Regions from separate parts of the Streptomyces sp. NBC_01233 genome, predicted to be linked through region 3. Evidence: riboswitches for the same ligand, from Rfam matches in the RefSeq annotation. Region 3 holds a riboswitch; each other region holds the start of a gene.
What was found. Region 3 has a riboswitch for cyclic di-AMP ahead of OG332_RS17615 (transglycosylase family protein). Riboswitches for the same ligand answer to the same signal wherever they lie in the genome.

Region 1 (3,920 bases), 2.5 Mb from region 3:
CGGGGACTTCTACGCGTACCAGCACGAGCCGGGCGTGGAACCGGACCTGGTGTGCGTGGCCAAGGCGCTGTCGGGCGGCTACGTGCCGGTCGGCGCGACCCTGGGCAAGGACTGGATCTTCAAGAAGGTCTACTCGTCCATGGACCGGGTGCTCGTGCACTCCGCGAGCTTCGGGTCCAACGCGCAGGCGATGGCGGCCGGGCTGGCGGTGCTGTCGGTCATGGAGGACGAGGAGCTCGTCGCGCACGCCCGGGCCACGGGTGACCTGCTGCGCGGGCGGCTCGCGGCCATGGTGGACGAGTACGAGCTGCTGCACGAGGTGCGGGGGCGCGGGCTGATGATCGGCATCGAGTTCGGCCGGCCTTCCTCGCTGGGCCTGCGCAGCCGGTGGACGATGCTGCAGGCGGCCCGCAAGGGGCTCTTCGCCCAGATGGTTGTGGTGCCGTTGCTCCAGAAGCACCGGATCCTCACCCAGGTCTCCGGGGACCACCTGGAGGTCATCAAGCTCATTCCGCCGCTGGTCGTGGACGAGCGGGACGTCGACCGGTTCGTCGGCGCCTTCCGCGCGGTCATGGACGAGGCGCACGGCGGGTCCGGGCTGATGTGGGACTTCGGCAGGACGCTGGTGAAGCAGGCCGTCGCCCAGCGCTGACGGCCCGCTCCGGGCGGTCTATTCCAGCAGCCGGTCACGCAGCCGGCCGAGGGTCTCGGGGATCAGCCCGAGGCCCTCCGCCAGGTAGGGGTCCACCCCGCCCCAGGTCTCGTCGATGGTCTCGAACGCGGCGACCAGGTACTCGGCGCGGGCGTCGAAGAGCGGCGCGAGCAGCTCCATCACCTCGGGGGAGCGGGCCTCGTCGGACGCGCCGCTGCGGCGCACCCGGTAGCGGCGGTGCGGGGCGTTCGACTCCAGGTAGTCCGCCACGATCGCCTCGCGCTCGACGCCCAGCGCGAGCAGGGTCACGGCGATCGAGAGGCCGGCCCGGTCCTTGCCGGCCGCGCAGTGCAGGAGGGCGGGGACGCTGTCCTCGGCGAGCGCGTGCACGACCCGGCTGTGCTCGGCGGTGCGCTGCTCGATGATCCTGCGGTACGAGTTCGTCATCCGGGCCGCGGCCTTGCCGTCGCCCAGGATCGCGCGCAGCTGGTCGAGGTCGCCGTCGCGCACCAGCCGCCAGAACTCCCGGCCGTCGGCCGGATCCGAGAGCGGGATGTTCACGTTCCGTACGCCGGGCAGTTCCACGTCCGGCCCCTCCAGCGCGTGGTCGGCGCCGTTGCGGAAGTCGAAGACGGTGTGGAGGCCGAGCGAGGCGAGGAACTCTGCATCGGTTTCGGTGGCATGTGCGAGATGTCCGCTTCGGAAGAGTCGTCCTGCTCTGACCCTTCGTCCATCAGAAGTCGGCAATCCGCCCACATCACGGAAATTGCGCACTCCGGTCAGCCCCGGCTCCTGTATCTGCTGGGTCACGGGAACTCCTCCGCTTCATGATGGGACGTCTGTCCGAATTGAACTGTTTGGCGCCAACTTGCCATATCCGGAGGCGAGATCGGGCACGTCCCCGTGAGCCAGATCATACGGTGACGGTGAGTGCCTGATCACGAATGCCGAATGGCCTCGTCGGAGCGGTTGTTGACGGCGGGTAATGGACGGAGGGTGACCGGAATTCCGCCGATTCCTCATCCCTGTGATTCCGTCAGGAAATTCGTGGCTTGTTCCCTGCTGGCGCAAGGGATTACGTTCGCGATCGATCCGGGTGGATCGCCGAATCCTGCCGCCGCCCGGAAACCGCACTCGACCATTCGTGCGGCAGGAGCGGGGGAACCAGGTAAGCCGCTGTTCCGGAGATCTTTTCGCCGGAACGGCTCGGGGTGAAGACGTGCATGCGCCGTTCATGTACGGCCGGACATCTCCAGTCCGAACCCGACAGCTCACCTCGCAGGCGCCGGAGAGGAATTCGCCATGCCTGCAAAGGGTAAGCACCGCCGTCCCAAGTCCCTTTCGATATCGCGCGGTCTCGCCGTCGCAGGCACCGGTGGCGCGGCCCTCGCCTTGCCGCTGATCGGCGCGGCCGGCGCCCACGCGGCCGGCGTCCCGGCCGCGGCGACCGCGGTGGCCCCCGCCGTGGCCCCGCAGCTCCCCGCTCCGCTGCAGGCCGCGCCCGCCGCCGTGCAGACCGCGCCGAGCGTCTACACGGTCGTGCCGGGCGACTACCTCTCCAAGATCGCCGCCGAGCGCCACCTGTCCGGCGGCTGGGAGCAGCTGTACGCCGACAACCGCGAGGCGGTCGGCACCAACCCGTCGCTGATCCACCCCGGCCTGAAGCTGAACCTCGGTGGTGCGGCCGAGGCGGCTCCGGTGGAATCCGCCCCCGAGGCCGAGGCCGCTCCGGAGTCCGCCCCCGAGGCGGCTCCGAAGGCAGCCCCGAAGGCAGCCCCGAAGGCAGCCCCGAAGGCGGCCCCGAAGCCGGCCGCGAAGCCGGCCGCGAAGGCCCCGGCGCAGCAGGACTCCGCCGCCGAGGCTCCCGCCGGGCAGCAGTCGGCCTCCGGCTTCGTCGCCCCGCTCGGCGGCGGCATCTCCACCCAGTACAAGGTCGCGGGCAGCATGTGGTCCTCCGGTTACCACACCGGCGTCGACTTCATCGCGAGCTCCGGTACCACCGTCAGGGCCGTCGGTGCGGGCACCGTGGTCTCCGCCGGCTGGGGCGGCGCGTACGGCAACGAGGTCGTCATCCGGCACGCGGACGGCAGGTACTCCCAGTACGCCCACCTGTCCCAGCTGTCCGTCTCCTCCGGCCAGAGCGTCACCGCCGGCCAGACCCTCGGCCTCTCCGGCTCCACGGGCAACTCCACCGGCCCGCACCTCCACTTCGAGATCCGCACCGGCCCCTCGTACGGCTCCGACATCGACCCGCTGGCCTACCTCCGCTCCAAGGGCGTCAGCATCTGACGGCACCCGCCGCCGGAGTACGGACACGCGTGAGGCCGGGACCCGAGGGGGGTCCCGGCCTCACGTGTACTTATTCCTTATCCCCCACGTGGTAGAGATCACGGTCCGTCAACCCCTCATTACGTTGGCGTAGGTTGGTTACGGGAGTGAAGGATGGTGTCCCGTGGCAGCGACGACGACGAAACTCAAGACCATCGGCTCGTACGCGGCGATCGGGGACAGCTTCACCGAAGGCGTGGGGGACCCGGGACCCGGGGATTCGTATCTCGGCTGGGCGGACCGGCTCGCCGTACTCCTGGCCGATCAGCGCGACGAGCACGACTTCCGTTATGCGAATCTGGCGGTGCGCGGAAAGCTCCTCGACCAGATCGTGGCCGACCAGCTTCCGAGGGCCAAGGCCCTCGCACCGGACCTGGTCAGCTTCTGCGCGGGCGGCAACGACATCATCCGGCCCGGCAGCGACCCGGACGACGTGGCCGAGCGGTTCGAGGCGGCCGTGGCCGACCTCTCCGGCGCGGTCGGCCAGGTCATGATCACGACCGGCTTCGACACCCGGGGCGTGCCGGTCCTCAAGCACCTCCGGGGCAAGGTGGCGACCTACAGCGCGCACGTGCGCGCCATCGCCGACCGCTACGACTGCCCGGTGCTCGACCTCTGGTCGCTGAAGTCCGTACAGGACCGGCGGGCATGGGACGCGGACCGGCTGCACCTCTCGCCCGAGGGGCACACGCGGGTCGCGCTGCGGTCGGCTCAGGTGCTCGGGCTGGACGTGCCGACCGACCCCGACCAGCCGTGGCCGCCGCAGCGGCCGCGCGGCTCGGTGGACGTGACCCGCGACAACATCCAGTGGGCGCGCGACCACCTCGTGCCGTGGATCGGCCGGCGGCTGCGCGGCGAGTCCTCCGGGGACCACGTCGAGGCGAAGCGGCCCGACCTGCTGCCGCTGTAGGCGTACGGCCCGGGGCGGCGGGGGCGCGGG
Region 2 (3,920 bases), 3.1 Mb from region 3:
ATCGTCCTCGCCTCCGAGGCCGAGGGTGCGGAAGCCGCACTGGACCGCCTCGCGAAGCTGGTCGCCGAGGGTCTCGAGGAGCTCCCCGAGACCGTCTGACCCTTCGGGTTCGACCCACGCGGTACCGAGCCGAAGCCGCGGCCCCCGATCATCAGGGGGCCGCGGCTTCGCCGTTTTCCGCATCGGAGCCCGCGGGCGGCGGCGCCCGCCGAAGCCGAGGCGCCCCACCGGGCGCCGGATCGGCGGGAAACCGGTGTTCCGCGCACGGCGGGCTGCCCCGGAATTCAGCTCCACAAGAAATTCGGCAGGCCGGAAATCAATTCCGGCCACGATCCGCCCGCGCCACCCGCGCCGCGAATTCACGCGGGCTGCGAATTCCGGCAGCAGTGCCCGACGCCACCTTTGTATACGGCTCCTGTTAATGCCGGCCGCTCGACATGTTTACGGCAGGTTGCGAAGTGCTCACCGCCGGACGGAGCCGCAACCGGTGCGCCCCCGCAGCCCGGTCGGCGTGGACCACGGTCAGCGCCCGCGCCCGCTCCGCGTCCCCGCGGGCCACCGCGTCGACGATCGCGCCGTGCTCCGCCCAGGACTCCGCGGGCCGCACCGGCGCCTCCACCACGTACATCCACGCCACCTTGTGCCGCATCTGCGTGAGCAGCGCGATCAGCCCGGGGCTGCCGGAGGCCTGCGCGAGCGTCTCGTGGAACCAGCCGCCCAGGGACCGCAGATCCTCCCCCTGCCCCCGCCTGGCCCGCTCCTGCCCCAGCCTGACCAGCCCGCGGAGCACCTTGAGGTGCGCCTCGGTGCGCCGCCGGGCGGCCCTGGCGGCCGCCAGCGGCTCCAGGAGCATCCGCACCTCCAGGAGGTCCGCGGCCTCCTGTTCGGTCGGCTCCGCCACACAGGCCCCCGCATGGCGCCGCGTGGTCACGAAGCCCTCGGACTCCAGGGTCCGCAGAGCCTCGCGGACCGGGACGCGCGAGACTCCGTACCGGCGGGCCAGCACCTCCTCGGTCAGCCGGCCGCCCGGCTCGAACACCCCGGAGACGATGTCGTCGCGGATTGCTGTGCATACCGCGTGCGCAGGAATACGCAAGACCGAACCTCCGCCTATTTCCGACTGCCAGCCTCATTGCACGCACGTGCGCGTGCTGCGACTCTATTGCAACACACGATAATTTCCGAGAGCGGTCGGAAATCCGAAACATTTGCACAAAGACGCAACACGAAGGCCCCGACTCGGGGAGCCGGGGCCTTCGGTGAAGCGGTGCGGGGCGGAGTCAGAGGCTGACGCCGTGCGAGCGCAGGTACGCGATCGGGTCGATGTCCGAGCCGTACTGCGAGCCCGTGCGGGCCTCGAAGTGCAGGTGCGGGCCGCTGGAGTTGCCGGTGGAGCCCGACAGGCCGATCTGCTGGCCCGGGGTGACCTGCTCGCCGACGGAGACGTTCAGCGAGGTCATGTGCCCGTACTGGGTGTACGTACCGTCGTTGTGCTTGATGACGACGTTGTTGCCGTACGCGCCGCCCCAGCCGGCCTCGACGACGGTGCCGGAGCCCACCGCGTGGACCGACGTGCCGGAGGCGGCGTGGAAGTCGATGCCGGTGTGGCTGCCGGAGGACCACATGCCGCCGCCCGCGTGGTACTGCGTGCTGACGTACGAGCCGTCGACCGGGGCGACGAAGGTGTTGAGGCGCTTGCGCTCCTCCTCGCGGGCCGCACGCTCGGCGGCGTCGCGCTCGGCCTTCGCCTTGGCCTCGGCGAGGCGCTTGGACTCGGCGGCCTTCTGCTTGGCGTCCGCCTCCGCCTGCGCCTTGGCGGCGGCGTGCTCGGCGGCGCGGTGCTGGGACTCGGCCTGGTCGGCGATGTCACCCGCGAGGTCCTCGGCGACGACCACGGCACCCAGCCCGTTCTCCGGGGCGGTGCTGCTGTGGTTGTCCGCGGCGAAGGCCGGGGCGGCGAGGGAGCCGACGACACCCGTGGTGGCGATCGCGGCGATACCGGCGTAACCGGCGGTCTTCTTGCTCAGACGGCTGGAGCCACGGTGCTTACCGGTACCAGCGGGACGACTGCCAAACGCCATGAAGGGTTTGATCCTTTCCTTCCTTCTCGCCTACCGGGTTAGCTGACGGGTTCGGAGCAGGAAGGTCTCCTACGGGCCTCCTCTTGCGAGGGGGTCCGATTCACCCCAGGGACTCATGTGGGTCCCCGGCTCCCCAGGCTCGCGCCTGACGGGGACTCGGCGATCGCTGTCCGGTGCCGCGGGTGCGGCGGGCACAACTGACGGACAGCACGGACGACGCTAGGCGGATCATCAGTCAATCGCCAAACAGACGCGCCTTTTTGTTGCGTACGCCACACCGCATACAAGCAACCTAGCCACCAAACGGACAAAAGGGGCTCCGGCGGATGTGCCCGCCAGAGCCCCTGCGCGATCCGTCGGTCGACCGTCAGCCGGCCGTCACCGACAGATCAGTTGGTGACGACCGTGACGTCACCGATCCCGAGGGCGCGCACCGGCTCCTCGATCACTGCCGCGTCGCCCACCAGGACCGTGACCAGGCGGTCCGCCGGGAAGGCCTTCACGACCGCCGTGGTCGCCTCCACAGTGCCGGTTTCGGCGAGCCGCGCGTACAACTGCGCCTGGTAGTCGTCCGGCAGCTCCTGCTCGACCTGGTCGGCGAGGGTGCCGGCGACCGAGGCCGCCGTCTCGAACTTCAGCGGGGCCACGCCCACCAAGTTCTGTACGGCCACGTCGCGTTCGGCGTCGGTCAGACCGCCCTCCGCGAGGGTGCGCAGCACCTTCCAGAGGTCCTCCAGCGCCGGTCCCGTGTTCGGGGTGTCCACCGAGCCGCTGATGGCGAGCATCGAAGCGCCCTTGCCGTCGGCGGTGGAGCGCAGCACCTGGCCGAAGGCGCGTACGCCGTAGGTGTACCCCTTCTCCTCGCGCAGCACCTTGTCCAGGCGGGAGGTGAGGGTGCCGCCCAGGCAGTACGTGCCCAGCACCTGGGCCGCCCAGACCTGGTCGTGGCGGTCCGGCCCGATCCGGCCGATCAGCAGCTGCGTCTGGACCGCGCCGGGCCGGTCCACGATGACCACGCGGCCGGTGTCGTCCGCGGTCACCGGCGGCACCAGAAGGGCCGCGGCGGTGTTGCCCGTCCACGCGCCCAGGGTGTCCGCCAGCACGGCGTCCAGGTCGATGCCGGTCAGGTCGCCGACGACCACCGCGGTGGCGGTGGCGGGGCGTACGTGGGCCTCGTAGAAGGCACGTACGGCGGCGGAGTCGATCCGGGCGACGGTCTCCTCGGTGCCCTGGCGCGGCCGGGACATCCGCAGGGAGGCGGCGAACAGCTCCTTGGAGAGCTGCTTGGCGGCGCGGCGCTGGGGGTTGGCCAGCTCGTGCGGGATCTCGTCGAGCCGGTTGCGCACCAGGCGGTCCACCTCGGCGTCGGCGAAGGCGGGGGCGCGGAGCGCCTCGGCGAGCAGGCTCAGCGCCTTGGCCAGCCGGGAGGCCGGGACCTCCAGGGAGACCCGGATGCCCGGGTGGTCGGCGTGCGCGTCGAGGGTGGCGCCGCAGCGCTCCAGCTCGGCCGCGAACTCCTCGGCGGAGTGCTTGTCGGTGCCCTCCGAGAGCGCGCGCGCCATGATGGTCGCCACGCCGTCCAGGCCCTCGGGCTCGGCGTCGAGCGGGGCGGCGAGATTGATCTCGACCGCGATCACCTGCTGGCCCGGCCGGTGGCAGCGCAGCAGGGTCAGCCCGTTGGACAGCTCCCCGCGGTCGGGGGCCGGGAAGGCCCACGGCTGCGGCTCGCCGGCCTGCGGGCGCGGGTGGAAGGTCATCGTGACGGCTGCGGTGTCGCTCACTGCTCCGCCCCCTCGTTCTCGTCGGACTCGTCGTTCTCGTCGTCGTCTGCCGCGATCG
Region 3 (3,920 bases):
CCGGCTGCGGCGGACCTGCCGGCGCGACTGCGAGCGGTAGACGTGGGCGGCGGTCCGCTCACCGAGCTGCTTGAGCCTGGTCGCGGTGGAGAAGGTGGAGAACCGATCCCGGTTCCCGGCCATTGGTCCGCCTCCCCTGTGTACGCACTACGCAAATACGTCCCCGCACACGGTACGGGACCGAGTGCGGGGACGTACGGAGGCCAGCCCCTCAGGGGGGTGATTAGCCCTTGAAGCGCGGGAAGGCGCTGCGGCCCGCGTACACCGCGGCGTCGTCGAGGATCTCCTCGATGCGCAGCAGCTGGTTGTACTTGGCGACGCGGTCCGAGCGGGCCGGGGCGCCGGTCTTGATCTGACCGCAGTTCACGGCGACGGCGAGGTCGGCGATGGTGACGTCCTCGGTCTCACCGGAGCGGTGGGACATCATGCACTTGAAGCCGTTGCGCTGGGCCATCTCGACGGCGTCCAGGGTCTCGGTCAGCGAACCGATCTGGTTCACCTTGACGAGCAGGGCGTTCGCGGAGCCCTCCTCGATACCGCGGGCCAGACGCTCGGGGTTGGTGACGAAGAGGTCGTCGCCGACGATCTGGACCTTGGAGCCCAGCTTGTCGGTGAGGGTCTTCCAGCCGGCCCAGTCGTCCTCGTACAGCGGGTCCTCGATGGAGACCATCGGGTACGCGGAGACGAGCTCCTCGTAGTACTCGGCCATCTCGGCGGCCGAGCGGGACTGGCCCTCGAACTCGTACTTGCCGTCCTTGTAGAACTCGGACGCGGCGACGTCGAGCGCGAGCGCGATGTCCTTGCCCGGGGTGTAGCCGGCCTGCTTGATGGCCTCGACGATGAGGTCGAGCGCGGCGCGGTTGGACTCCAGGTTCGGCGCGAAGCCGCCCTCGTCGCCCAGGCCGGTGGAGAGGCCCTTGGTGTGCAGGACCTTCTTGAGGGTGTGGTAGACCTCGGCACCCCAACGCAGCGCCTCGGAGAAGGACTCCGCGCCGATGGGGGCGATCATGAACTCCTGGATGTCCACGTTGGAGTCGGCGTGCGACCCACCGTTGAGGATGTTCATCATCGGAACGGGCAGCAGGTGCGCGTTCGGACCGCCGAGGTAGCGGAAGAGCGGAAGGTCCGAGGCCTCGGACGCGGCGTGCGCGACGGCGAGGGAGACGCCGAGGATGGCGTTGGCGCCGAGCGAGCCCTTGTTGTCGGTGGCATCCAGGTCGAACATGGCCTGGTCGATCAGGCGCTGCTCGGTGGCGTCGTAGCCGACGAGCTCCGGGCCGATCTGCTCGATGACGGCGAGGACGGCCTTCTCGACACCCTTGCCGAAGTAACGGTTGGGGTCACCGTCACGGAGCTCGATGGCCTCGAATGCACCGGTGGAGGCGCCGGACGGAACTGCAGCACGGCCGGTGCTGCCATCGTCGAGGCCCACCTCGACCTCGACCGTGGGGTTGCCTCGGGAGTCCAGGATTTCCCGGGCTACGACGACGTCGATGGACGGCACGAGCATCTCCTTCTGGGATGTGACGCTGGGTGTGCGGTGGCGTGTCAGGCCGTGGGACGGCCTTGCCGCTTAGAGCCTAACCGGCCCGGAGCACTCGACCGCCCGACCGCCCGACCCCTGGGACGAAAAAGGGACCGAATACCCCTCTTCCGGGACATAGGTCTCGCGATTTCGCCCGTCATCCGGCACACACACCGCCGCCCGGCGCGTGGGGGCAGACGCGCCGGGCGGGGGTGATGCTGTGCGTTGCGCACGCTCCTGCGGCTATTGCCGCAGTGTTCAGCTGAGCTTCAGCTTCTGACCCGGGAAGATGAGGTCGGCGTCCGAGACGATGTCCTTGTTCAGCTCGAAGAGCTTCTCCCAGCCGCCCTTGACGCCATTGGCCTCGGCGATGGTGCCCAGGGTGTCGCCGGGCTTGACCTCGTACGAGCCGTTGCCGGTCTTCGGGGCCTCGGGGACGGCGGGGCGCTCGGAGCGGGTGGTCGGGGCCTCGGAGCGCTTGGTCTCCTTCTTCGGCGCGGCCTTGGGGGCGACCTTCTGCTCGGTCTTCTTCGAGTCGGCCTTCGGCTTGTTCTGCGTCGAGCCCTCCGTGCCGCCACCGGTGTAGGAGGAGTTCGACAGACCCTTGCCGCAGCTCGGCCAGGCGCCCTTGCCCTGGCCCTTGAGGACCTTCTCGGCGACGGCTATCTGCTGGGACTTGGAGGCCTGGTTGGCCTGCACGGCGTACGACTTGCCGCCGTACGCGGCCCACGTGCCGGACGAGAACTGCAGTCCGCCGTAGTAGCCGTTGCCCGTGTTGATGGACCAGTTGCCACCGGACTCGCACTGCGCGACCTTGTCCCACTCGGACGCGGTGGCGGCGCTGGCGGTGCCCGCGGCCATCAGGGGGGCGGCGACGGCCACACCGGCGACACCGGCGAGCGTGACGATGCGGACGGCCTTGGAACCGCGACGGTGCTTGCCCTTGCCGGAAAGCAGCATGGAGTTTCTCCTCACCGACGCCTGCGAGGTGAGCTGTCGGGTTCGGGCGAGTGAGTTGCCCGGCCGTGCGACCTAGCGCACGTCTTAACCCCTAGCCGGTGGCGTGACCGTCTCTCAACGGCCGCTCCCGGCACCTACCTTGGTTCCCCCGCTCCTGCCTTCGGCGCTTGACGCGACGACTGTTCCCCCCGTCCGCCGGCAGGATTCGGCGATGCGGTCGAAGGAGCCCGCGGTGGCGGGCGATTCAGAAGGTAGACAGGTCTCTCCCCGATGTTCAACGAGGAACATCGGGGAGAGGGGGCCCCTACTTGCGCGCCCCGCAGGGGTGTTTGCGCAGGTGAGGGCGGGGTTTGCGGAAGCCCCGGGGTGGGACACGCCAGTTGACCGGAAGAGACACATGTCTCACTTACAGATAACCGACAATCAGCTCTTTCCGGGTGCCTGAAGTGTCCTTATTACGTGGTTAGATCCAGGTTCTGTCCGGGCTTGATCAGGTTGGCGTCCTCGCCGATGACCTGCTCGTTGGCCTCGTAGAGCCCGCTCCAGCCCCCCTTGACTCCCTTGGCAACCGCGATGGTCGCCAGGTTGTCGCCCTCCTGCACCGTGTACGTGGGCTTCGACGCGGCGTCAGACGGGACGGGGGCCTCGGCCGCGGGCGCGCCGCGGTGCTTGCCGACGCCTTCACCCGGAGTCGCACCCGGGGCGGCCGGGTCGGCCGGGGTCGCCCCCGGGGTGGCGGGCGGGGTCGTGGGCGACGAGGGGTCCACCGGGAGGGTCGGAGCCGTCGGGTCGACGGGCGGCAGCGGCGTGGTGCCCGGGGTGCCCGGGAGCACCGGCTGGGACGGGTCGACGGGAGGCGTCGTCGGGACGTCCGGCGCCGGCATGACGGGCAGTCCGACGGACGGCGCGTCGGGGATCAGGAAGGGGCTGCCGGTCGGGCTGGGCGCCGCGTGGGTCGGGGCGCCGAAGTCCTTGGCCGGCTCGCCGCCGGTGGTGGACGGCACGGCGTCGTCCGGGCGGGACGGCGAGGGGGCGATCGGGCCGGAGGTGCCGGGCAGACCGGGGTCCACCTTGGCGGCGGGGCCCTGCTGCTCCAGACCGGCCGAGGTGGCGCACAGCGGCCACGCCTGCGGCCCCCGAGAGGCCAGCACCCGCTCGCCCACGGCGATCTGCTGGGACCGGCTCGCGAGGTCGGCCCGCTCGGCGAAGTCGAGTCCGCCGGCGTCCTTCCACTCCTCCTGTGTGAACTGCAGCCCGCCGTACGCGCCGCTGCCGGAGTTGGCACTCCAGGAGCCGCCGCTCTCGCACTCGGCGACCTTGTCCCAGGTCGCGGTGTCGGCAGCGGTGGCATTGGTGGCGGCTAGCAGCGGCAGAGCCAGCGCGGAGCCAGTGACTCCGGCTGTGACTACCAGCGCGGGGACCTGGCGGGGGCGTC

Region 1: it holds a riboswitch for cyclic di-AMP, as region 3 does, so the genes downstream of both, OG332_RS06090 (LysM peptidoglycan-binding domain-containing M23 family metallopeptidase) here and OG332_RS17615 (transglycosylase family protein) in region 3, are expected to answer to the same signal.
Region 2: it holds a riboswitch for cyclic di-AMP, as region 3 does, so the genes downstream of both, OG332_RS32825 (M23 family metallopeptidase) here and OG332_RS17615 (transglycosylase family protein) in region 3, are expected to answer to the same signal.

The regions. Positions count from the first base shown of each region.
Region 1 is NZ_CP108514.1:1,234,945-1,238,864, reverse strand. Features, by position in the region: gene OG332_RS06100 (aspartate aminotransferase family protein) at 1-652, shown strand, start outside; gene OG332_RS06095 (tyrosine-protein phosphatase) at 671-1,462, opposite strand; cyclic di-AMP (ydaO/yuaA leader) riboswitch at 1,778-1,952, shown strand; gene OG332_RS06090 (LysM peptidoglycan-binding domain-containing M23 family metallopeptidase) at 1,955-2,941, shown strand; gene OG332_RS06085 (SGNH/GDSL hydrolase family protein) at 3,105-3,890, shown strand.
Region 2 is NZ_CP108514.1:6,903,581-6,907,500, reverse strand. Features, by position in the region: gene OG332_RS32835 (HPr family phosphocarrier protein) at 1-99, shown strand, start outside; gene OG332_RS32830 (GntR family transcriptional regulator) at 419-1,096, opposite strand; gene OG332_RS32825 (M23 family metallopeptidase) at 1,281-2,081, opposite strand; cyclic di-AMP (ydaO/yuaA leader) riboswitch at 2,095-2,253, opposite strand; gene OG332_RS32820 (M16 family metallopeptidase) at 2,471-3,838, opposite strand; gene OG332_RS32815 (M16 family metallopeptidase) at 3,859-3,920, opposite strand, start outside.
Region 3 is NZ_CP108514.1:3,772,027-3,775,946, forward strand. Features, by position in the region: gene OG332_RS17605 (FtsB family cell division protein) at 1-123, opposite strand, end outside; gene eno (phosphopyruvate hydratase) at 224-1,510, opposite strand; gene OG332_RS17615 (transglycosylase family protein) at 1,784-2,485, opposite strand; cyclic di-AMP (ydaO/yuaA leader) riboswitch at 2,489-2,661, opposite strand; gene OG332_RS17620 (transglycosylase family protein) at 2,941-3,920, opposite strand, start outside.